Linked DNA regions of Mucilaginibacter gracilis. The protein of the gene in region 1 interacts with the protein of each later gene in a pairwise test. Links are inferred from orthologs where the notes say so. Each region holds a gene or a part of one and is shown in the gene's direction. Other genes may lie near its edges.

Evidence for each region.
Region 2: the proteins of ligA (region 1) and BDD43_RS01495 interact in binary tests that used the Escherichia coli proteins (3 or more experiments, as listed by UniProt). The link is inferred for Mucilaginibacter gracilis from one-to-one orthologs.

Annotation. Positions count from the first base shown.
Region 1 is NZ_RBKU01000001.1:6,239,480-6,251,286, forward strand. The notes cover bases 8,834-11,807. They hold ligA (NAD-dependent DNA ligase LigA), read left to right. Parts: upstream 8,834-9,301; coding sequence 9,302-11,314; downstream 11,315-11,807. Other genes in these bases: BDD43_RS27885 (REP-associated tyrosine transposase), read left to right, coding at 8,834-9,166; dapA (4-hydroxy-tetrahydrodipicolinate synthase), read left to right, coding at 11,413-11,807. Outside these bases: chromosome segregation protein SMC, read left to right, coding at 1-710; BDD43_RS27855 (S41 family peptidase), read right to left, coding at 969-2,462; BDD43_RS27860 (HAD family hydrolase), read right to left, coding at 2,568-3,176; BDD43_RS27865 (ATP-grasp domain-containing protein), read right to left, coding at 3,176-3,655; BDD43_RS27870 (ABC transporter ATP-binding protein), read right to left, coding at 3,663-4,322; BDD43_RS27875 (M1 family metallopeptidase), read right to left, coding at 4,413-6,986; sucC (ADP-forming succinate--CoA ligase subunit beta), read left to right, coding at 7,212-8,405; more of BDD43_RS27885, read left to right, coding at 8,615-8,833. UniProt on the Escherichia coli protein: DNA ligase that catalyzes the formation of phosphodiester linkages between 5'-phosphoryl and 3'-hydroxyl groups in double-stranded DNA using NAD as a coenzyme and as the energy source for the reaction.
Region 2 is NZ_RBKU01000001.1:375,946-388,281, forward strand. The notes cover bases 1-3,503. They hold BDD43_RS01495 (leucine--tRNA ligase), read left to right. Parts: upstream 1-315; coding sequence 316-3,303; downstream 3,304-3,503. Other genes in these bases: BDD43_RS01490 (hypothetical protein), read left to right, coding at 1-222. In the rest of the region: BDD43_RS01500 (outer membrane beta-barrel family protein), read left to right, coding at 3,553-6,105; BDD43_RS01505 (IS982 family transposase), read right to left, coding at 6,223-7,116; BDD43_RS01510 (ABC transporter substrate-binding protein), read right to left, coding at 7,500-9,131; excinuclease ABC subunit UvrA, read right to left, coding at 9,315-12,131.

The DNA of each region.
Region 1 (11,807 bases):
GTGTTGATATAGAAGATTTGCTTGAAACAGAAGTACCTGAGGACGAAAATGAAAGTGGCCTGCGCGAAAAAACCGAAAAGCTAAAAAAACAACTGGACGAGTTTGGCCCCATTAACCCTATGGCTGTTGAAGCCTACCAGGAAATGAGCGAACGCTATCAGTTTATACAGACACAAAAAAAGGATTTAAGCGAAGCCAAGTTTTCGTTACTTGCAACTATACAGGAGATTGACGACACGGCTAAAGAAAAATTTATGCTGGCCTTTACAATGGTTCGCGAAAACTTTATTAAAGTATTCCGGTCGTTATTTAACGAAGAGGATTCGTGCGATTTGATATTGAGCGACCCCAATAATCCGCTCGAATCAGACATTGATATTATTGCCAAGCCTAAAGGTAAAAGGCCATTGTCTATCAACCAACTGTCGGGCGGCGAAAAAACGCTTACGGCTACAGCCATCCTATTTTCGCTCTACCTGCTAAAACCTGCTCCCTTCTGTATTTTTGATGAGGTTGACGCCCCGCTTGACGATACCAATATTGATAAGTTTAACAACATTATCCGCAAGTTTTCAAAGGAATCGCAGTTCATCATCGTATCGCACAACAAACGCACCATTGCCAGCACCGATATTATTTACGGCGTAACCATGGTTGAGCAGGGTATATCACGCGTAGTGCCGGTAGATATGCGCGAACTGGCAGATTAAAGCCGCGTTGCGGCTCGATGTGCAGATGAGTAAATATGCAGGTGTGCAAATGGAGAGAAGATTTGACAACTTTTAAAAAGTTGTCAAATCTAAACAAGGCTCAATGTGCAGGTGTGCAAATGAAATGATGAGATATAAAAATTCTTCAGTATTTATTCATTCACACATTGAAATTATGTGTACACATCAAAATCATTTGCACATTTACTCATCCGCACATCAAAATCATTTACTCATCTGCACATCCGCACATTGAAATTAATGTCTTCGCCTTGCTTTAAATCTATCCTTAAATAACATTCCGGTAAAGGCATTATGGTCTTTAATTTTACTGTTTAGCTCGGCTTGTTGGGCAACAGATAGTGTGGGTACGCCGTTAGTGCTTTCTATTTGCTTATCGGGTATTGAAAAGGTGCCTACATTAATGTATGATAACGAGCGGGCCAGCAAGTTTTCGGTAGGGTCACCAAAGTCGTGAGCAACATCATCTGCCGAATAATAGCCGGGGTAATCGGTTGAGCCGGCCGTCATGCCCGAATAATAGCCACCCTGGCCAGCCGAGTTTTTGGTTTCAAATTCGGACAAATACAACTCGTAGGTATCAATTGGGATATAAAAAAAGCCAACCGGTTTACCGTATGATGTGGTACCAACCAGTTTAACATTCATGTGCGGGCGCAAATTATTAATGGTAAGCTCGCTTGCCGATGCCGTGCGGCCGGTTATAATAAAAATTACGTTCCCGGTAATGTTGAGCGTTTTTTGTTTAGAAAAATAGGATGTATTGTTAGCTATCGTAAAATCATCCTTAGCAAAACCCAGGTTAGTTAACAAGGGATAATTGTTGGCTTGCAGTTTATTATTATAATAAGCCGTGTACATTGGGCTGCCGCTTAAGCTGGCAGGTGCAATAAGGTTATCTAAATATTCGGCTGTTTCAACAAAGCCGCCGCCGTTGTAACGCAGGTCAACCACTAAATCGGTTATATTTTGGGCAATAAAGTAATTAAAGGCAGCATCTAAGGGAGCCTTGGCATTAGTTTTTAAATCGGTAAAGGTTGATAACACAAGGTAACCTACCTTTTTGCCGTTTGAGGTGGTATAAACCGAATCTTTCATAACCGGGTTAGCCGTATAACTTGCAGCAGTAACTGTAGCGGTGTAAGTTGTACCGTTACTACGCTGCAAAGTCATGGTGATACTATTTGCAGATAACGCCCTGTTTATATAATTGATATTGGTTGAGTTTGTATCTAATTTGGGTACGCCCACTATATTTGTAATAAGTTCGCCGCGATGGAGGCCTGCGTTTGCTGCTGGCGACCCCGGATTAACATACCGCACGCGCAAATCGGTATTAGAAAGGGGGCCAAAAACCGGGAAAAAGCCAAAGTCGGCATTATTACCGCCCAATATGGTTGATGTTTGTCCCTGATCTATAAATGAATATTTTGACTCGCCCGGATACGATCTATTATACTCATACGGTTTACCGGTAACCGGGTTTATTTTGTATTGCGAAAGTGCATCAACCTCCTTTTGCAGTGCAGCTAAATCGCTGCTTGCGGTAAAGCCGCGGGGGTTAAAAGCATCGGTTGTTGGCAGGGCATCGTACCATAAATAATCTTCCCTGGCATACATGTAAACAGAATCCTTCACCAAATCAATCGATGGTGTTTCGGTATGGTGTTTGCACGATGTTGTTGCCAGGGCTGTTAGGGCTACAAAAAGCAAGTAAAAGTTTTTTTTCATAAGTGGTTATCAGGGCGGTAATTAATAATAGCTAACGCAAAAATTATCGCCTTAGTTTATTTGGTAAGATAATAATTTTCAGCGTATTGCCAGCGGGGTAAGCGCTTATAATATTAACAAATTTACAAAATCAACACCGCTTGCTTCGGCGCAAAGCTTATCTGTTTGGCTATTACCAACCATTACAATATCGCGGCGCTCCAGGTTATGCTGTTTTAAAATATAGTGCAGTGCATCGGGCTCGGGCTTGGCCTTAATCTCATCAGCAAAGTAGCAAACCAGGTACTGCTCAAGGCCATGCCATTCGGTTTGTTTTATTTTATTGAGTTGCTGCAGCGGGTTACCGTTGGTTAAAATAAATAGCTGTTTCCTGTCAACCACAATATCCTGCAAAAGGCTTAACGCCTGCTGGTATAATAAAAGTTTTAAAGGCAGGCGCGCCGTTTGGTGCAGCAAATCAAAATTATAACGGTATTGGCCGTCAACATTAAAGCGCTGCTGCACGCGGTTAAATACGTATTCGGCACCTTCGGTCTCAAAAGTTTGGGTCATTAATTTGGTAAGTACCTGCGCATCAAGCATTTCTTTATATTCTAAAAAACTGGCAAACAGGTAATATACCTGTAACAGGTAATCCTTTTCGGGATAAAGCACATTATCCAATTCAAATACAAACGCTTTTTTCCGTTTGTCAATATCAGCGTAAGTAAGCATTAATCGGCAGTAAAAATTATATAGTTTTCGTTATTCACTTTAAAAACTCCGTTTGTAGTTTTATTGTGCAACAAGGCAACGGCATTTAAAAAATCGCCTACTACAACACGGCCACTTTCTAAAATAACAATATCGCCTGTAAGGGTTTGCGGGGGTGGGTTGTTATCAATAAGCTCTGTAGAGGGAATGATGAGCGTAATATCAAACTCCTCAAACAGTTGCCTTGCCTGGGCAAGTGGCAATAACTCGTCGCGCCGGAGGGCGTAAACCTTACTTATTTGCTTATCCAAACAAAGCGAAAGCATTTGGTGCACAAAGGCCGCCGACCGTGGATTTGGGGTTTTAACCATTCTACCGGCTGTTACCATCAACTCCGGAATGTCCTGGTAATCGCCGAGTATCACATCGTCTGGTCCTAAAATTTTTTTCAACTGTTGCGCCTGCGCCGAATTTGCCGCCGTAATTAATGCATTCATCATACCCTCCTTATAAATTTTCAACCATCAACCCATCTTTCATTAGTATTTTACGGTCAGAGAGGTCAGAAAGTTCTTCATTATGGGTAACAATTATAAATGTTTGGTTAAACTCGCGGCGCAGGTCAATAAACAACTGGTGCAATTCGCGCGCGTTGGTAGAATCGAGATTGCCCGACGGCTCATCGGCTAAAATTAAAGCTGGATTGTTGATGAGTGCCCTGGCCACCGCTACCCGTTGCTGCTCGCCGCCCGATAACTGGCCGGGTTTATGATCGGCCCGGGCAGAAAGCCCCAATATGCCCAGCAAATATTTAGCGCGTTTTTCGGTTTCGGTTTTTGACTGGCCGCCTATAAACGCCGGGATACAAACGTTTTCGATAGCCGAAAACTCGCCCAGTAAATGATGAAACTGAAATATAAAGCCGATATGTTTGTTACGAAATGCACTGAGCTGAGACTTGCTTAACGCACTAACATCCTGATCTTTAATTACCACAGAGCCCGAATCGGCTTTATCAAGCGTACCAATAATATTAAGCAGCGAACTTTTACCTGCCCCGGAGGCACCTACAATGCTTACAATTTCTCCACGGTTAACCGCAATATCAACCCCTTTTAGTATTTGCAACGTACCGTATGCTTTATTAATAGATGTGGCTTTGAGCATATTGCAAAGTACTTATTAAATGTGCGGATGTGCAAATGTGCATGATTGATTTATGTGAGATCCGGTGCATAGCTACGTAAAACGCCGCCACTAATCGGCAGCAAAGGTTTTGGGTAACAGCTTACCGCTGGCCCGCATCAGGTTATCAGTAGCCTGTAATATTTTGGCCTTTAGTTTTTCGTTATAATTAGGGTGAGCCGCTAAAAATGCATTTACAATACGGGCGGCTTCGGCACTTTGATAGCTGCCGAATGTGCTTGACAGCCATGATTGCGGAAAAAATATATCGCCGGTTACCTGTATGTTTTCCAGCATATCTAAACTTTTTGCCAAATACTTTACCGATGTATTTTGCCTTAGCGGATGGTGCAGATAAAACAGTGCGGTTAGCACATTTGCCTCTTTACCCCGGTTTTTTAATTGTTGCAGGCTGGCAAAAAATTCATCGCGCACCTTTTCATCGGGCGATAAGGCAGGGCGGATAAATTCAAATCGTTTTTTCCTGTCGGCATCAGTGATGCGTAAATACTGCTTACTCAGTATGGCAGTATCGGCATCGTTGCGCAGGGCAAGCGAAAACGATAAGGCGGTATAATCATCTTCAGAAAGTTTTATCCCGGCAGGCGGCTGTTGCTGCTGCCATACCTGGTAAAGTAAATTGCGCGCCTGCGCGCTCAAATAAATTCCCTGGTAGGTATTAAACAACACTTTTTTATTGTTTGCAGTTTTTTGATACTGTAAAGCCAGCCATAGGCTATTCTCTAAAACAGGGTTAATTTTAAGGCGGTTTTGCGGTGTAATAAACTGCCAGTAAATAGTGCCTATATAGCCGCTTATAAGGCGCAGGGGCATTTCTTCTTTCTCGGCACTTAGGGCCTTGATGTACAAATTAAGCAAGCTTAAAGGCTTGATAAAACGACCCGAAAGCATGTTTTCGTACAGTGAAATATAGGCCGATGTGCGCATTAAAGGATCGGTGATATCCATAACCGAAGTACACAAGTCGGCATCTGCCGGAAACAAGCCATAACCCTCGCCACCCGAATTAAACAAAATATACATAGGGCGTTTAAGGCCAATGGCTTCTTGTATATCAGTTACGCCTTTAGTTATGTTTACGGTTATAACCTTGGTTAAGTGCGGATAAAACAACGCTACTTCAAAACTTTGCGGCCAAATACGGCTGCCGCCCTGTTCGGCATGCTGTATCAATATTAAGTGGTTTATTTTTCCTTTTTTAGTTACCAGACTATAACTAAACGTGGGCCTGCCGGGTTGGTTAACCCATACGTTGTTCCAGGCATTTAAATCATGAGTGGTGTATTTGCTTAGTATCTTAATTAAATCGGGCCAGGTGGCGTTGCGGTAGGCGTAGGTTTTAAGGTATTCGCATACGCCTTGCCTAAAATTATCTTTTCCCATTAACAACTCCAGTTGCCGCATCATAATTGGGGCCTTATGGTAAATAATATTGCCGTAAAGCGAGCCGGCATCTTTTAGGTTATTTAGGCTTTGCCTTATGGGATTAGCACCCGGAGTACGGTCGACACCATAAGCTGCCGGGAAATGGTCGGTTAAAAACTTCAGGTTAAAGGTACCCTCACCCATTAACGACTCTGTTATTTTATCGGCCATAAAGTTGGCAAATACCTCCTTCATCCAAACATCGTTAAACCAATCCATGGTAACCATATCGCCAAACCACATGTGGGCGGTTTCGTGCGAAATGAGGTTTAGGCGGGCAATAATCTGATCTTGCGTAGCACCGGCGTCTAAAAACAGGCTTGACGCTTTGTATTGTACAACGCCCGGATGCTCCATACCGCCAAACTGAAAATCGGGAATGGCTGCAAACCCCATTTTTTTAAACGGATATGGGATGCCTGTCCAGTTTTCTAAAAAATTTACGGCATCGGCATGGGCCTTAAATATGGCCGGGTTGCTTAAATGGAGCTTCGCAGTATCGGTTTCGCGGAAAAAAAGTTCGGGCTTTAGCTTTGTATCGTGCGCGTTGTAGGCAAACCGGCCCGCCACAAACGAAAATAAATAGGTGCTTAAAGTTTCTGTTTTATCAAAGTCGTAATATTTAAAATCGGCATCAACTCTAAAATCTTTAATTGGTGCGTTGGCCATAACCGCCCAGTTGGCCGATACCTTTATGCTTAGCTGAAACGTTGCTTTTAAATTGGGCTGGTCAAAACATGGGAAAACAGTTCGGGCCCTGTCGGGTACAAACAAGGCATACAGGTAATCGTCGTTACGGTTCAAAGCGCCGTTGCCGGCCAAAAAATCAATCGACAGGGTATTATTGCCTTCGGTTAAATATTTGGCTTCAAGCAATAGGTGTTCTTTCAGCAAATTAACTTCTGCGGTTTTGCCATTTATAGTTAACTTTTTAATACGGGAGGCATCTTCTTTAAAATCAAGCTGTAGCGGCTGGCCGGTTTGCTTAAAGTTAAAGGTAAGGGTTTCGGTAGCCGCAATATCTTCTGCCTTATTGGCGGGTATGTTAAAATTGAGTTGATATTGAATGCTGCTGAGGTGAGCAGCCCTAAAATCGGCCAGGGATTGTGATACACCGGTTTCTACCGTTGTTTGCGCCCCTGCTATGTGTGCGCATAAAAATAGGAATACCGCCAAAAGGCAGATTTTTAAAAAGTGCATCGGTATAGGTTATTTGAGGCAAATTAATAAAAATTATTAGCTGTTGATAGTTATATAGCCTAGTAGACAGCATAATTTGATTTTTTTGCTGCAAATTAAAGCAAACCCTTACCAGTATGTTAATATTACATCATTGGTTATGGTAAAATAATGCATAAAAAACGCGTTTGTGCTTTATTGTAACGGTTGAATTTAATAGCTTTACCGCACAAAATATCTCAAAAGATGAATATTCACGAATACCAGGGTAAAGCTATACTAAAAAGTTTTGGTGTAAGAATTCAGGAAGGCATTGTTGCCGATAATGTTGAGCAGGCTATTGAGGCTGCCAAAAAACTAAAGGAAGACTTTGGGTCGGACTGGGTGGTTGTTAAAGCTCAAATACACGCAGGTGGCCGTGGTAAAGGCGGCGGCGTTAAGCTGGCTAAAAACCTTGACGATGTGAAGGAAAAAGCAGGTGCCATTTTAGGTATGACCCTGGTTACCCCGCAAACCGGGCCAGAAGGTAAGTTTGTGAGCAAGGTTTTAGTTGCACAGGATGTTTACTACCCCGGTGCTACCGAAACCAAGGAGTTTTACATGAGCGTATTGCTTGACCGCGCTGCCGGCCGTAACATCATTATGTACAGTACCGAAGGTGGTATGGATATTGAAGAAGTTGCCGAACACACTCCGCACCTGATATTTAAAGAAGAAATTGACCCGAAGGTTGGCTTACAAGCTTTCCAGGCACGCAAAATTGCTTTTAACTTAGGTTTAAGCGGCGATGCGTTTAAGGATATGGTAAAATTTGTTGCTGCTTTGTATAAAGCTTACGATGCTACAGATTCGGCCATGTTTGAGATAAACCCTGTTTTAAAAACAAGTGATAACAAAATATTAGCTGTTGATGCCAAGGTTAATTTAGATGATAACGCTTTGTACCGTCACCCGGATTTTGCCGCTTTACGCGACACTGCCGAGGAAGACCCAATGGAAGTTGAAGCAAGCCTAAGCAACCTTAACTATGTTAAGCTTGATGGTAACGTTGGCTGTATGGTTAACGGTGCCGGTTTAGCTATGGCTACTATGGACATCATTAAAATTGCCGGTGGCGAGCCTGCTAACTTTTTAGACGTTGGCGGTACCGCTAATGCACAAACTGTTAAAGCGGCTTTCAACATTATTTTGAAAGACCCTAACGTTAAAGCCATCCTAATTAACATATTTGGTGGTATTGTACGTTGCGACCGTGTTGCTCAAGGTGTTATTGACGCTTATAAAGAAATTGGCGATATACCGGTTCCGATCATTGTGCGTTTGCAAGGCACCAATGCTGTTGAAGCTAAAACTTTGCTTGACGAAAGTGGCTTAAAAGTAAAATCGGCCATATTGTTAAAAGAAGCTGCCGATAGGGTTAAAGAAGTATTTGCTGCTTAATTAGCCTAAATATAATTTTGAAGGGGAAAAGTGAGAGCTTTTTCCCTTTTTTGTTTTTATTCGGGGATTATAAATCCCCGGTTACGGAGTCCGGGATTAAAAATCCGGACTAACATCTGTGTTGGTTGGTATGCGTTGGTCGGGATTTATAATCCCGACCCAAATAACAGTGGATTTGTAATCCACGAAACCAACACTTATATTTAAACATGGGTTTTAAATACAGCATCACTACTAACGAAAAGTACTTTTTAACAATTACCGTTGTAGATTGGGTTGATGTATTTACCCGCAAAGAGCTGGCCGCCGTAATTGTTGATGCTTTAAACTATTGTATTGAGCATAAGGGTTTACAAGTTTACGCCTGGTGTTTAATGCCGAGTCATTTACATTTAATAGCGTCTACCAATAACGATGAGATATTACTATCGGATGTTATGCGCGACTTTAAAAAGTTTACATCTAAAGAAGTTGTAAAAACTATTCAGCTTATCCCGGAAAGCAGACGGGAATGGCTACTCAATAAATTTGAGTTTGCAGGCCGCTATAACCCCAAAATAAAGAATTATAAATTTTGGCAGGACGGGCTACACCCCATAGAGGTAACGAGCAATAAATTTACAGATCAAAAACTAAATTATATCCATCAAAACCCGGTTGAAGCAGGCATAGTTTATAGCGCAAAAGATTACATTTTGAGTTCGGCAGCGGTATATGCAGGCGAATATCCCGGATTGGTTAAGGTGACTATTTTGGAATAAGGTTCGGAAATTGTAAGTCTCCTATTGTAGAGTTGCGTTGGTCGGGATTTATAATCCCCGACCCAAATAGCAGTGGATTTGTAATCCACGCCACCTCATTTGCACATCTGCCGCCATTTATATTATCTTCGTTCCATGCAGCCTACAGACGCTAAAAAGAGAATACAGGATTTATCGACCGAATTAAAACAGCACAATTACAATTACTACGTGCTGGCAATGCCTACCATTGCCGATTTCGATTTTGATAAAAAGCTGGAAGAACTATCGGGGTTGGAAAAGCAATTTCCGGAGTTTGCCCAGGCGGATTCGCCTACGCAGCAAGTGGGTGGCGAGATAACCAAGGAATTTGAAACGGTTAAGCACAAGTGGCCCATGATGTCGTTGGGCAACACTTATAGTGAGCAGGAACTGCTTGATTTCGACCAGCGTATTCGCAAGGCTATTGGCGACGATTTTGAATATGTTTGCGAGTTAAAGTTTGATGGCCTATCAATGAGTTTAACTTATGAGCAGGGCAAATTAGTGAGGGCCGTTACACGCGGCGACGGCACAAAGGGCGATGATGTAACCGCGAACGTAAAAACCATCCACAGCATTCCGAAAAAAATTGAGGACGGCGGTTACCCCGAACACTTTGAAATACGCGGCGAAGTTTTTATGCACCGTAAAGCGTTTGACAGGCTTAACAACGACCGTATTGAACAAGGTGAAGTTGCATATGCCAACCCCCGTAACTTTGCTTCGGGCACTATTAAACTGCAAGATTCGCGCGAGGTGGCCCGTAGGCCGCTCGATTGCTTTTTGTATTTTTTATATACCGATAAACCGGTTTTTAAAACCCATTGGGATAGCATAATGGCTGTAAAAAGCTGGGGCTTCCACGTTTGCGAGCACACCAAACTTTGTAAAAACATAGGCGAGGTGATGGATTTTATTAGCCTTTGGAATGATAAGCGCCATAATTTGAGTTATGATATTGATGGCATTGTACTTAAAGTAAACAGCTACGCACAGCAGCAAGAGTTGGGGTTTACAGCAAAATCGCCAAGGTGGGCCATTGCCTATAAATATAAAGCGCAGCAGGTTGAAACAGTTTTAGAAAGCGTTAGCTACCAGGTGGGCCGTACAGGCTCGGTTACGCCGGTGGCTAATTTAAAACCTGTGCTTTTGGCCGGTACTACGGTTAAACGCGCTTCGCTACACAATGCTAACGAAATTTTACGATTGGATTTGCACGAGGGCGACAGTGTATTTGTTGAAAAAGGTGGCGAAATTATACCCAAAATCATTAGCGTAAATCCGCTTAAGCGGAAGGATAACGCCCCAATTATCCAGTACATAACCCATTGCCCGGAGTGCGGCACCCAATTGGTGCGGCAAGAGGGCGAGGCCAACCACTATTGCCCTAATGATGAAGGTTGCCCGCCGCAAATAGTTGGTAAAATGCAGCATTTTATAGGCCGCAAGGCAATGAATATTGATGGCCTGGGCGACGAAACCATCGAAACCCTTTACCAAAAAGGTTTTTTACACCACATAAGCGATATTTACGATTTACACCTCCATAGCGACGACTTAAAAAAGCTGGGCCGCTTTGGCGAAAAATCCATCAATAACATGATGGATGGTATCGAAAAATCAAAGCAAATGCCTTTTGAGAAGGTTTTATTCGGCATGGGTATACGCTATGTTGGCGAAACCGTAGCTAAAAAGCTGGTTGCTTATTTTAAAAACATAGATAGCTTGATTAAAGCCAATGTTGAAGAATTAACTGCCGTTGATGAGATAGGTACCCGTATTGCCGAAAGCCTGGTTGAGTATTGGAACAACCCCGAGCACGTAGAGCAGGTTGAAAAAATGAAAGCCCAGGGCCTGCAATTTATATCCGAAGAGAAAGAGGTTGTAATGGCGAGCGACAAGTTGGCTGGCAAAACCTTTATTATTTCGGGCGTGTTTGAGCAATACTCGCGCGATGAACTGAAAGATATTATTGAACAAAACGGTGGCAAAATACTAAGCAGCATATCGGCCAAGCTTAACTATTTGGTGGCCGGCGATAATATGGGCCCTGCTAAACTCGACAAAGCTAATAAACTAAACGTACCTATAATTAGCGATGCCGAACTGTTAGCGATGCTGGAGTGATAACATTATACGTTTAAATGGTTTAAGCTAAAAACAGTAAAATCATACTTTAAACACTCTAAACATAATTTATTATCTTAGCACCCTGATTATTTATAATGAACAAGTTTAACGGAACCGGGGTTGCTATGGTAACTCCTTTTCATCCAAATGGCGATGTAGATTTTGGTGGCCTCGAGGCAGTAATTAACCACATTATTGGGGGCGGAGTTGAGTATCTTGTGTCGTTGGGTACAACCGGCGAGAGCGCAACACTAAGCAAGGACGAGAAGAAGCAAGTTTGGAAGCGTACCGTTGAAATTACAAATGGCCGCGTGCCATTGGTTGCCGGCATTGGCGGTAACAACACTTACGAGGTTTTAAAAAGCATTGAAGAGTTTGATGCCGAAGGCTATGATGCCATATTATCAGTAAGCCCATATTACAGTAAACCTACACAGGAAGGTATTTACCAGCACTATAAAGCAATTGCCACACAGGCACCGTTGCCTGT
Region 2 (12,336 bases), 5.9 Mb from region 1 along the record:
CAGTTTAATGGGGACGGCACTTACGTTGAAAACCTGGTACCAGGCACGCACCTAACTGGTACTTATACAATCAACTCAACTACACGGTTTACTTTAAGTCCGGGGGTTGATAACCCATGCAGGGTGGTTAATATTGACAATGGCACTTTTACTTTCATTGTTGAAGGCCCCAAATACTCAGGCTACGGATATATCGAATATACGCACTCGTTAAAAAAATAACACGTCTATTATCAAAAGGTTAAAGTAATCAATTAACCCTATCAACCTGTTAGGGTTTTTACTATTTTTGCAGTTCATTCGGAAAATAGCGTAATGGATTACCAATTTAAAGACATCGAGAAAAAATGGCAGCAGTTTTGGGCCGCCAATCAAACTTTTAAGGCCGATAGCCAATCGTCAAAACCCAAGTATTATGTGCTTGATATGTTCCCTTACCCATCGGGGGCGGGCTTGCATGTTGGCCACCCGCTGGGTTACATCGCTTCCGATATTTTTGCGCGTTATAAACGTTTAAAGGGTTTTAATGTGTTGCACCCTATGGGTTACGATTCGTTTGGGCTACCTGCCGAACAATATGCCATACAAACCGGCCAGCACCCGGCCATTACTACCGAAGATAACATTGCCACCTATCGCCGCCAACTGGACCAGATAGGTTTCTCGTTCGACTGGAGCCGCGAAGTGCGCACCAGTTCGCCGGATTATTATAAGTGGACTCAGTGGATTTTTATGCAACTGTTTAACAGTTGGTATAATAAGGATGCCGATAAAGCACAATCAATTGATTTATTGGCGGAGCATTTTGAACAAAATGGATCGAAAGGTATCAATGCGGTTAGCGATGATGATACCGCCAGCTTTACAGCAGAGGAATGGAAAGCATTGAGCCATGATGAAAAACAAACCGAGTTATTAAAATATCGCCTTACCTACCTTCGCGAAAGCACAGTTAACTGGTGCGCTGCCTTAGGTACCGTATTGGCTAACGACGAGGTGAAAGACGGTTTTAGCGAGCGCGGCGGCTACCCTGTTGAGCAAAAAAAGATGATGCAGTGGAGTATGCGCATTACTGCCTATGCCGAACGCTTATTACAGGGCCTGGACAAAATTGACTGGCCAGACCCACTGAAAGAAATGCAACGCAACTGGATAGGCAAAAGCGTTGGCGCGATGGTGAAATTTCAGTTAGAAGACACAGTACCAAAAACTCAAGACTCAAGACTCAACGCTACGTTTTTAGAAGTTTTCACCACCCGTGTTGATACTATTTTTGGGGTAACTACCATTGTTATTGCACCGGAGCATGAGTTGGTACAGGCATTAACTACGCCCGAGCAAAAGGCAGAAATTGATGCCTGCATTGCGCAAACCAAAAAGAAAAGCGAACTCGACCGTATGGCCGATACCAAAACCATATCGGGCGCATTTACGGGAAGCTACGTAATTAACCCGCTAAACGGTGCTAAAGTACCCATTTGGATTGCCGATTATGTTTTGGCGGGCTATGGTACAGGTTGTGTTATGGGTGTGCCATCGGGCGATCAGCGAGATTATTTGTTTGCCAAACATTTTAATTTGCCCATTATTCCGATCATCGATATTCAGAATATTGAAACCGAGGCCGACCCAACCAAGGAAGGTAAATACATTAATTCGGACTTTATAAATGGCTTAGGCTACAAAGAAGCTACCGCCGCCGTAATTGCCAAACTGGAAGAAATTGGCGCAGGTTACGCCAAAATAAACTACCGCATGCGCGATGCCATTTTTGGCCGCCAACGTTACTGGGGTGAGCCCGTACCCGTTTATTTTAAAGACGGCTTACCGTATTTAATAGAGGAAAGCGAACTACCCCTGATACTACCCGAAGTTGATAAATACCTGCCAACCGAAAGCGGCGAACCACCTTTGGCAAGGGCCGAGGGTTGGAAGTACAGTGCCCCCTCTAAATCTTACGAATACGAGCTTTCGACTATGCCCGGCTGGGCGGGTTCAAGCTGGTACTGGTACCGCTACATGGATGCGCAAAACCCTAACGAGTTTGCAAGCAAAGAAGCCATAGCTTATTGGAAAGATGTTGACTTATACATAGGTGGAAGCGAGCACGCCACCGGCCACTTATTATACAGCCGCTTTTGGAATAAATTTTTGAAGGACATTGGTTTGGTTGTTGAAGAAGAACCTTTCAAGAAGCTGATTAACCAAGGGATGATACAGGGTGTTAGTGCTTTTGTATATGGATTTGGTGTTGGTGTATCAATTGCAAATGGTTCAGAAGGGCCGGCAGCAATAATGAGAGGTTATGATGGACCAGATAAATATATAATTCCTAAATCTTCTTACGACAAAGCAATTATTGGAGAGTATGATGATTTGACTTCTAAACTAATACAACATAGTTTAAATAAAGCTCGCAGTTTTGGCTTAGATGCATCATTTGATAGGGAAATGTCAGCCATAGCGCCTTTACATATAAATATAGATTTGGTAAATTCATTAACAAATGAGTTAGATGTAGAAGAATTTAAAAAAAGTGATAGATTTAGAGCATTACATATCAAAGGAATAGAGCTTGACGAGAATGGCAAATACATTTGCTTGCGTGAAGTTGAGAAAATGTCGAAATCGAAGTTGAACGTCGTTAACCCTGATTTAATTATTGAGCGTTACGGTGCCGATACCCTGCGCATGTACGAAATGTTTTTGGGCCCGCTTGAGCAGAGTAAACCCTGGAACACCAATGGCATTGAGGGCGTGTTTAAATTTTTACGCAAGTTTTGGCGTTTGTTCCATAACGAGGCATGGGAGTTTAAGGTGTCGGATGCTGAGCCAACCAAGGCCGAGTTAAAATCGTTGCACAAAATTATCCGCAAGGTTGAGGAAGATATTGACAGGTTTTCGTTCAATACTTCGGTATCAAGCTTTATGATTGCCGTTAACGAGTTAACCGATTTAAAGTGTAACAACCGTTCTATTCTGCAAAATATGGTGGTGATATTATCGCCATACGCGCCCCACATTTGCGAAGAATTGTGGACCTTGTTAGGTAACGAGGCAGGCACACTATCATACGCGGACTACCCTAAATTTAATGCCGAGTATCTGGTTGAAAACGAGTTTGCTTACCCTATTTCCTTTAACGGCAAAACCAAAATGAATTTAAGCATTTCTCTGTCTCTTGAAACCGGCGAGGTTGAAAGTATAGTACTCAACAATGCCGACGTTCAAAAATACCTGGATGGTAAGCCGCTTAAAAAAATCATTGTTGTAAAAGGCCGTATTATTAACCTGGTTATCTAATTAGTTTAACACACTCACAATAATTTTACACAAAGGTTCACAGCGCATTAAAAGGCTCTGTGAACCTTTGTGTTTTCCTCTTTGTGCCAATCCTGTGGTTAAAACACCGCTTTTATACTTACGTATAAGTGTGCGCTCCGTTTAGCATTCTTTTAAATAAAACAATGTAACAATTCTATAATGGCAAAAAATTATGCGCCTTGTAGTAACATTTGAATTACTTTTGCCTCTAATATCAAAACAATAAAAATGAAACAATTTTTTACACTTATAGCTATACTGTTTATCACGGCATCGGTTAAGGCCCAAATTGGGGGTGCCACCGGCGTTGTTGGCCGTATATCGGGTACCGTACTTGATTCGGCTACTCATAAACCGTTGGAGTTTGCCTCGGTAGCCATATACCGCAGCGGAGGCAAGGTGCCCAACAACGGTGTTTTAACCGACGAAAAAGGTAACTTTAAATTAAACGAAGTTAAAAACGGTAAATGGAAAATAGTGATCTCGTTCCCTACCTACCGTACCAAAACCGTAGACCCGGTGACCACCACGCCCGAAAAACCCGATTTTAACATGGGCATCATTAATGTAGCCGCCGTGGCAAGCACATTAAATACCGTGCAAATTACAGGCACTGCCGCCGTTATAGAAACCAAAATTGATAAAATAGTATTTAACGCCGAAAAGGATATTACCCTGCAAGGTGGTAACGCTACCGACGTGATGCGTAAAGTACCTTTAGTATCTGTTGATATTAACGGCAACGTAGCCTTACGCGGCGACCAAAATGTGAAGGTTTTAATTAACGGAAAACCATCGGGTGCTATGGCCAACAACCTGGCCGACGTATTAAAATCTATCCCGGCAGACCAGATTAAAAGTGTGGAAGTAATTACTTCCCCATCTGCAAAGTACGACGCCGAAGGTTCGGCTGGTATATTGAATATCGTAACCAAATCTAAAAACGTATCGGGCGTAAGCGGCTCGGTTAGCGGTGGCGTAGGTACAAGGCAAAACAATGGTAACGCCAACTTAAACATCAATCAAAACCGTTTAAGCATAACCGGCAATTTTGGCGGTAACTTTACCTGGCCACAAACCAGCCACACCGTTTCGGGTACCGATTTTGATGCTACCAATTACACTCATGCAACCAGCTCGAGCAGAATAAGCAGGTATGGCTACAGGGGTTCGGGAGCATTAAGTTACGATTTTAATAGCTATAACAGCTTTAACTCAAACATAGCACTTAACCAGGGTGGTTTTAAGGCTGATGGAAATTCGGACGCCGAAAGAAGCATTGATGTTCCTGCCAAGGCGGCTACAGCAAGCACAGCAGCCCAACCTGCAGTTAAAAGTTTGATAGATTATTTATCAAGATCAAACAGCAAAACTACATTTGGTGGTTTCGACTGGAATAACGATTATATCCGCAAGTTTAAAAAGGAAGGTCACCAGATAGATATTGCCGGCGAATGGAGCCATGGCATAACCGATTTTAATTCAACATCGGTATACACAACAACTACGATAAACGATTTACGATCGGTAAATAACGGCGTTAACAATGAATACACGCTTCAGGCTGATTATACCCTACCTGTTAACGATAAATTTAAAATTGAGGCAGGTGGTAAAAGTATCTTCCGCAGATTAAGCAGCGTATACGACAGCTATACAGGTTCATCTACCGATCTGGATGTTGACCCAGCCAGTTTTACTTACAACAGCGGGCTTTCAAACAATTATACTTACAATCAAAATATTTACTCGGGCTATACTGTACTAACATTCACGTTGCCTAAAAGCTATGCATTACAGGTAGGCTCACGTTTGGAGAATACCCAAATACATGGCGACCCCTACAGTGCAGTAAGTGGTTTAACATCGTTTGATAACAGCTATAACGTTTTTATACCAACGCTGGCCTTATCTAAAACCATAAAAAACTCAACCTATAAATTAACTTACACCAAGCGTATACAACGCCCAAGTTTAACTTTTTTAAATCCGTACAGAAACGAAACTAACCCTACCGCAATAACAGAGGGTAACCCGCAACTGCAACCCGAAATTTCGCAATATACCGAGTTAAATTACTCTACCTATATCGGTGCTTCGGTAATTAACATTTCGGCATATTACAAATACACCAGCAACTTAATAGAGGGTATTGCCGTTCCCTTCACCAATGTTAGTGGTAGTACATCCACAAGCGGAACGATAACCACTTATCAAAACATTGGCCATAACAATTCGTTCGGCGCAAGCTTTTTTGGTTCAATTAATCCCATTAAAATTTTAACTATACGCGGTAGCATCAATGCCTATACCTATAACCCAAACCCACAGGGCGGTTATATTATTGATGCATCGCAAAACGGAACGTATATAAATTACAATGCGTTTTTGGGCCAGTCGGTAAATTTAAAAGGTGGTTGGGCTGCCGAATCATTCATTATATTGAACTCTCCTAAACGTACTATACAGGGTACCACCCCATCATTCAGCTTATGGATAATTGGTGTTAAAAAAGAGTTCTGGGATAAAAAGGCAAGCCTTGGCTTAAACACTTTCGATCCGTTTTGGGAAAACAAAGCCTTCAATACCAACTTAAAAGGTGCGGGTTATACACAGTTTAGCAACACCCAGTTCCCTTTCCGTTCTTTCGGTATATCATTTAGCTATGCGTTTGGCAAGGTAAAATTTGCAGATCAGAACGATCCGACGCAAAAGAAAAAGAAAGGCGTTAACAACGACGACTTAAAACAAGGTGACTCCTCAAGCGGCCCAGGCCGGTAATTAGCCATAAAGGTTGTTATTTCAACCACAGTGATGAAAATCCTTTACAAGCGGCAGGTATACAGAAAACCAGCCGTTTGTAAAGGATTTTTTCATTTATAACCTGAGTTCGATTAATCAGAAAGCAAGAATTTGATTAGATCGATTTTGTTGGTAGGATATGGAAGGTTTTTTAGGGAGAAATGAGTAAGCGATCAATCCGGATACGATATTAGTGATAAAGTTAGTAAAAGAGCGGTGTCTTGCATGTTCGACCTGGCAGATGTTTTTGAGTTCATCATTAACAGTCTCTATGACCGATCTCTTGCGGAGCATGATTTTGTCGTTCATGGTCATCAGGCTGTTTTTCATATTGTTACGGATATTGGTTATGAGGTGTATATCACCAACAAACAATATTTTGGTCAGTTTTTCTGATATATAGCCTTTGTCGGCAAACAGTTTGCCAAAAACAGCTTTCAGGAAAGCTTCGTTTTTAAGTGGTTCCCGGTCATCTACGTTGGCCTGTGTAATAGCGAAGTTGAGTATTTCACCCTTGTCGCTAAGGACGATATGGAGCTTAAAGCCATAAAACCAGCCCATGGTTGATTTGCCTACTTCGGCAATGCCTTTAAATACCTTATTTCTTTTAATCCGTTTGGTATGGCATACCCTTATCGGTGTAGAATCAACGAACGAAATGCCAGTACATAAGCCTAAGCAGCAGGTTTTGAGAAAGATAGACATGGGCATCAGCACACTTTGGCTAAGTTCTACAAAGCGGTTGTAGGATACGGTGTTAGGAAACTCACGCTGCATGTGCCTTTGCAGATAGAAGATATAGAAGTGTTTAAAACACCGGAAGCCACTTAAATGAAAAAGCATACAAATGGATATGATCTCGCTTTTAGACATGGTTGGAGGGCGTTTAGATGGCTTACCTAACAGGAATGGCTGGGTAGTGGCATCAAAGTCCTTGCAAAACTCGTCAACAATACAAAAAATATCAGTAATTTTATCGTAGTCAATCATCTGGAAATGTATTTAAATATTTGAATGTCAGATACTTAAATATACTTACATTTCCTTTGATTGACAAATATTATCTCATTTATTAATCGAACTCAGGTTTATACTAACTAATCTGCATCTTTTGCTTTTCAATACCCGCACTTTTGAGAACTATCAGGTATGTCATGTTCTATACCCCGGAGGGGTTACAGGTCGGTAGAAAAAATATCCGGAAATAAGTTCGTGCCGATAGGTACGATACAGACCGTTTTTTATATAGAGCTATAAATAGTCTGTTAAGTATTGCGCCTAACGGCGCAAAAAAACGATCGCTCTTTGTTTTCTACCGAGCTATTGCACCTAACGGTGCAGATTTAATGATGTGGTTCATTCCTTATCACATATCACAACTTCCTAACCCGTTTCAGCACCAATAAGTTTTGCGAGTTTTTGCTGTAGCCGGTTATGTTGTTTTGGTACAGGTTAACCAGTTTATCGTAGTATAACACTACAACAGGTGCTTCTTCCATTACTATGTGATCCATTTGCTGGTATAGTTTAAAACGCTCTGCATCGTTTACCACCGTGTACGATTTCTCGAACAAGGCATCAAACTGTTTATTGTTAAAACCTGTATAATTTGGCCCGAAAGGTATTTTGTTTTTCGAATAAAATACCGACAGGTAATTTTCCCCATCCGGATAATCGGCAATCCAGGTACCACGAAAAAAGTTGACACCATTTTTTGATATGAGTTCGCGCAAACTAGCACGCTGTGTAATTTCAACGCGGCTGCGTATGCCTACCTTGTTTAATTCGCCTTGTATAAACTCAATCAGGTTACGGGTGGTAGTGGTGGCACTAATCAAAATTTCGGGCAAGTTTGTTCCGCCAGGGTAGCCGGCTTCGGCTAACAGTTTCTTTGCCCTTTCGGGATCATACGTATAGCCTTTTACAGCTTTGTCGTCAAAGCCGGGCATCCCTTTCGGGATAAAGCCCTGGTAGCCCGGTGTGCCTACGCTGTTGCGCAGGTACTTAATCATAGTTTTTTTATCAATGGCATAATTAATGGCCTGCCTTACTTTTTTAAACCTTAACGGCGATGCTTTTACAATGGGCAAATTAGTATCAACCAGCATACCCACGTATTCGGTATTTAAATAAGGACGGCTGTTAAACTGAAACTTACCCTTGTATTTGGTAGTTATCTCGCCCGATTTTGTTAAAATATCATCGCGGTAACTGCCGTCAATGTCATTAAAAAAATCAAGCTTTTTTTTAATAAACTCCATAAAGGCCGTTTGCTTATCGTTAATAAAGGTTGCCCGCACGGCATCCAAATGCGGTAGGCGCGAACCATCGGTATCCTTTTCCCAATATTTTTCGTTTTTAAGCAACACCAGCACCTCCCCTTCTTTCCAATACTTAAATTTAAACGGACCGGTGCCAACCGGGTGGCTCCTAAAATCTTTACCGTAAAAATCAACCACTTCGTGCGGCACTATTGAGCAGTATTGCGCCGTAAGTAAACTGATAAGCGGCGGGAAAGCAAATTTTAACTGTATCTGGAAAGTGGTATCATTAACCGCCACAAAGGAGTTTTTATCTTTAACCTTATCACTAAATATCCACGAGCCTGATGATGCCACTTTAGGGTCTATCAACCGACTCAGACTGTATACCACATCTGCCGCGGTGGCTTTGCGGCCAACGCCATTTACAAACTGCGGAGCATCCTGAAAATAAACATCGTTACGCAAATGGAAGGTGTACAGCGTTCCCTTTGCCGCAATATCCCAGCTTTTTGCGATGCAGGGTTTCATGTGCAGGCTATCATCAATTTGCACCAGGCCATCGTATAGCTGGTTATCCATCCACAAGGCAAACTGGTTACGCGCAAAAGCCGGATCGAGCGAGGTTAGGCCGTCTTCCATGTTCATGTTGAAAATGGTTTTGCCGTCGGTGTTTTTGTTGCTGTTGCAGGATGTGAAAGCGAGTGTGCTTAGGAGGATGAGGTATAAGTAAAGTGCTTTCATACACGGCTAATATACAAAAAGGCTCTTCAAAAAGCCGCTTCAAAAGCCCCCTGTAAAGCCCCCTCTAAATCTCCCCCGGTAGGGGAGACTTTTAAGACTTTTAATTTGCGATTATTCTTTTAAGCCCTCCCTACCGGGGAGGGTTGGATGGGGCTTCTCCCTTCCGGGGAGGGTTGGGTGGGGCTAAAACCGCTCTTTCAAATATTTCCCGGTATACGATTTTTTTTCTTTGATTAAATTTTCGGGCACGCCTTCAAAAACAACCTTGCCGCCGTTGTTGCCGCCTTCGGGGCCAATATCTATCACCCAGTCGGCGCATTTAATTACGTCCATATTGTGTTCTATAACAATAATGGTGTTGCCGTGCTCAAGCAGGGCATCAAACGATTTGAGGAGCTTTTTAATATCGTGAAAGTGCAAGCCTGTAGTAGGCTCATCAAAAATAAACAGTGTTTTATTGGCGTTGTTGCCCTTTACCAGGAAGGATGCCAGCTTAATACGCTGCGCCTCGCCACCTGATAATGTATTTGACGACTGGCCCAAATGTACATAACCCAAACCCACATCAACCAGAGGTTTTATTTTGCTGATGATTTTGGTTTCTTTGGCAAAAAATTCAAGCGCCTCGTCAATGGTCATGTTCAGTACATCGTCAACATTTTTTTCGTTGTAGGTTACATCCAGCACATGCTGTTTAAAGCGTTTGCCACCGCAGGTTTCGCAGGTTAAAAAAATGTCGGCCATAAACTGCATTTCTATCTTTACCTCGCCTTCGCCCTGGCAGGTATCGCAACGGCCACCCTCCACGTTAAACGAAAATGCCGAAGGCTTTAAACCCGCCGCCTTTGCCGCCGTTTGGCTGGCATATAGGTTACGTATCTCGTCCCAGGCTTTTACATAAGTTACCGGGTTTGAGCGCGACGAACGGCCTATAGGGTTTTGATCCACCATTTCAACCTGTTCAATTTTTTTATAATCGCCCTCAATACTGTCGTAACTTCCGGTTTGCTCACCGGTGTAGTTGCCCAAAGCCTTTTGTATGGCTGGGGCCAGTATGCGTTTAACCAAACTTGTTTTGCCCGAGCCCGATACGCCCGTTACCACAGTTAAAACCCCAATGGGGAATTTGGCATCAACATGTTTAAGGTTATTTTCGCGGGCACCTTTAATTTCAATAAAATCCGTCCAGGGGCGGCGGTGTTTGGGTATGGCTATTTCTTCGCGGCGGCTCAAGTATTTACCTGTGAGGCTGTGCTGGTCGGTTAATATTTCATCATAAGTACCGGTAAATATCAGTTCGCCCCCGTGCGTGCCGGCTTCGGGGCCAATATCAATAAGGTAATCGGCGGCTTGCATAATTTCCTCCTCATGCTCAACAATAATTACCGTGTTGCCAACATCGCGCAGCGACTTTAAAACACCTATCAACTTTTGGGTATCGCGTGGGTGCAGCCCGATGCTGGGCTCGTCAAGTACATAAATTGAACCTACCAAACTGCTACCTAACGAAGTAGCCAAATTAATACGCTGCGATTCGCCGCCCGAAAGCGTGTTTGATAAACGGTTTAGGGTTAAATAACCTAAGCCCACATCGTTTAAAAAGTTGAGGCGGTTTATTATTTCAACCAGTAAACGCTTGCCAATTGTGTTATCATGCTCATTCAGCTTTAAATCTCTAAAAAACTCGAAGGCTTTATCCAACGGCATCAAAACAATATCGGTTATTGATTTGCCGTCAATTTTAACGTACGATGCATCCTGGCGCAAGCGGCTGCCCTTGCACTCGGGGCAGTTGGTTTTTCCGCGATAGCGCGATAGCAACACGCGGTATTGTATTTTATAGGTTTGCTCTTCCAGTTCCTTAAAAAATTCGTCGAGGCCTCTAAAATACTTGTTGCCTTTCCATAAAAGCTGCTGTTGCTTTTCGGTAAGCTGGTTATATTGCCTGTGGATTGGAAAATCAAACTTTAACGATTCTTTTACCAACTTATCGTTCCACTCGCGCATTTTTTCGCCACGCCAGGGGGCTATGGCTCCTTCGTAAATGGTTTTGCTTTTATCGGGTATAACCAAATCCTCGTCAATACCAATTACCTTGCCGTAGCCTTCGCACTTTTTGCAGGCTCCGTAAGGGTTGTTAAAGCTAAAAAAGTTGGCCGATGGTTCTTCAAAGCGCATACCGTCCAGCTCAAACCGGTCGCAAAAAAATTGTTCTTTCTCGGTATCGCCATCCGGCTGCTGGTAACGCACATAGCAATCGCCCTTACCTTCAAAAAAAGCAGTTTGGGCACTATCAGCAGCGCGGCTTAAAGTTTCATCCTCGTCGTTTTTGTTAATCCGGTCAATAACTATTTTAAGTTCCTCGTCGTCTTTTAAAGTTTCGTTACCAACTTCTATATCCTCCAGCATGCTTTCAATACGCGCCAGCTTTCCACGGTACTCTACCCGTACAAAACCCTTTTGCATTAACACAGCAAGTTCTTCTTTTAGGCTGCGGTTATTATGCGGGTGCAGCGGACACAAAACGGTAATGGTGGTATCGTTAGGTAAAGCACCTATAAAGTTTACCACATTGGTAACGGTATCTTTTTTTACTTCGTGGCCCGATATTGGCGAGATGGTACGCCCTATACGTGCAAAAAGTAGTTTTAAATAATCGTATATCTCGGTTGATGTACCTACGGTTGAGCGCGGGTTTGATGTAATTACCTTTTGTTCAATGGCAATAGCGGGCGCAATACCGCGGATATAATCAACATCGGGCTTGTTCATTCGGCCCAAAAACTGGCGGGCGTATGACGAAAGACTCTCTACATAACGGCGTTGCCCTTCGGCATATAAGGTATCAAAAGCGAGCGACGACTTACCCGAACCAGACATGCCTGTAATAACCACAAGCTTGTTTTTTGGGATTTCGACGTCCATATTTTTAAGATTATGGACACGGGCACCCTTTATCAATATATATTTTTGTGAATCCTTCTCTGCTGCTATCTTCATCTAAATGTTAAAAAACCTAAATTATTTGTGTAATAAGAACATTGTTCTTAATTTGTTTAGCCGTTGCAAAAATATGGCTTAAAGCTGGTTAAAAAACCACAATTTTGTATTTTATTATTTGCTAATTGTCAAAATAATTATTTCATTTGAATAACTTATTACTCACTTAAACAATTCTCATATAGCAGCAACTCTACTTTCACAT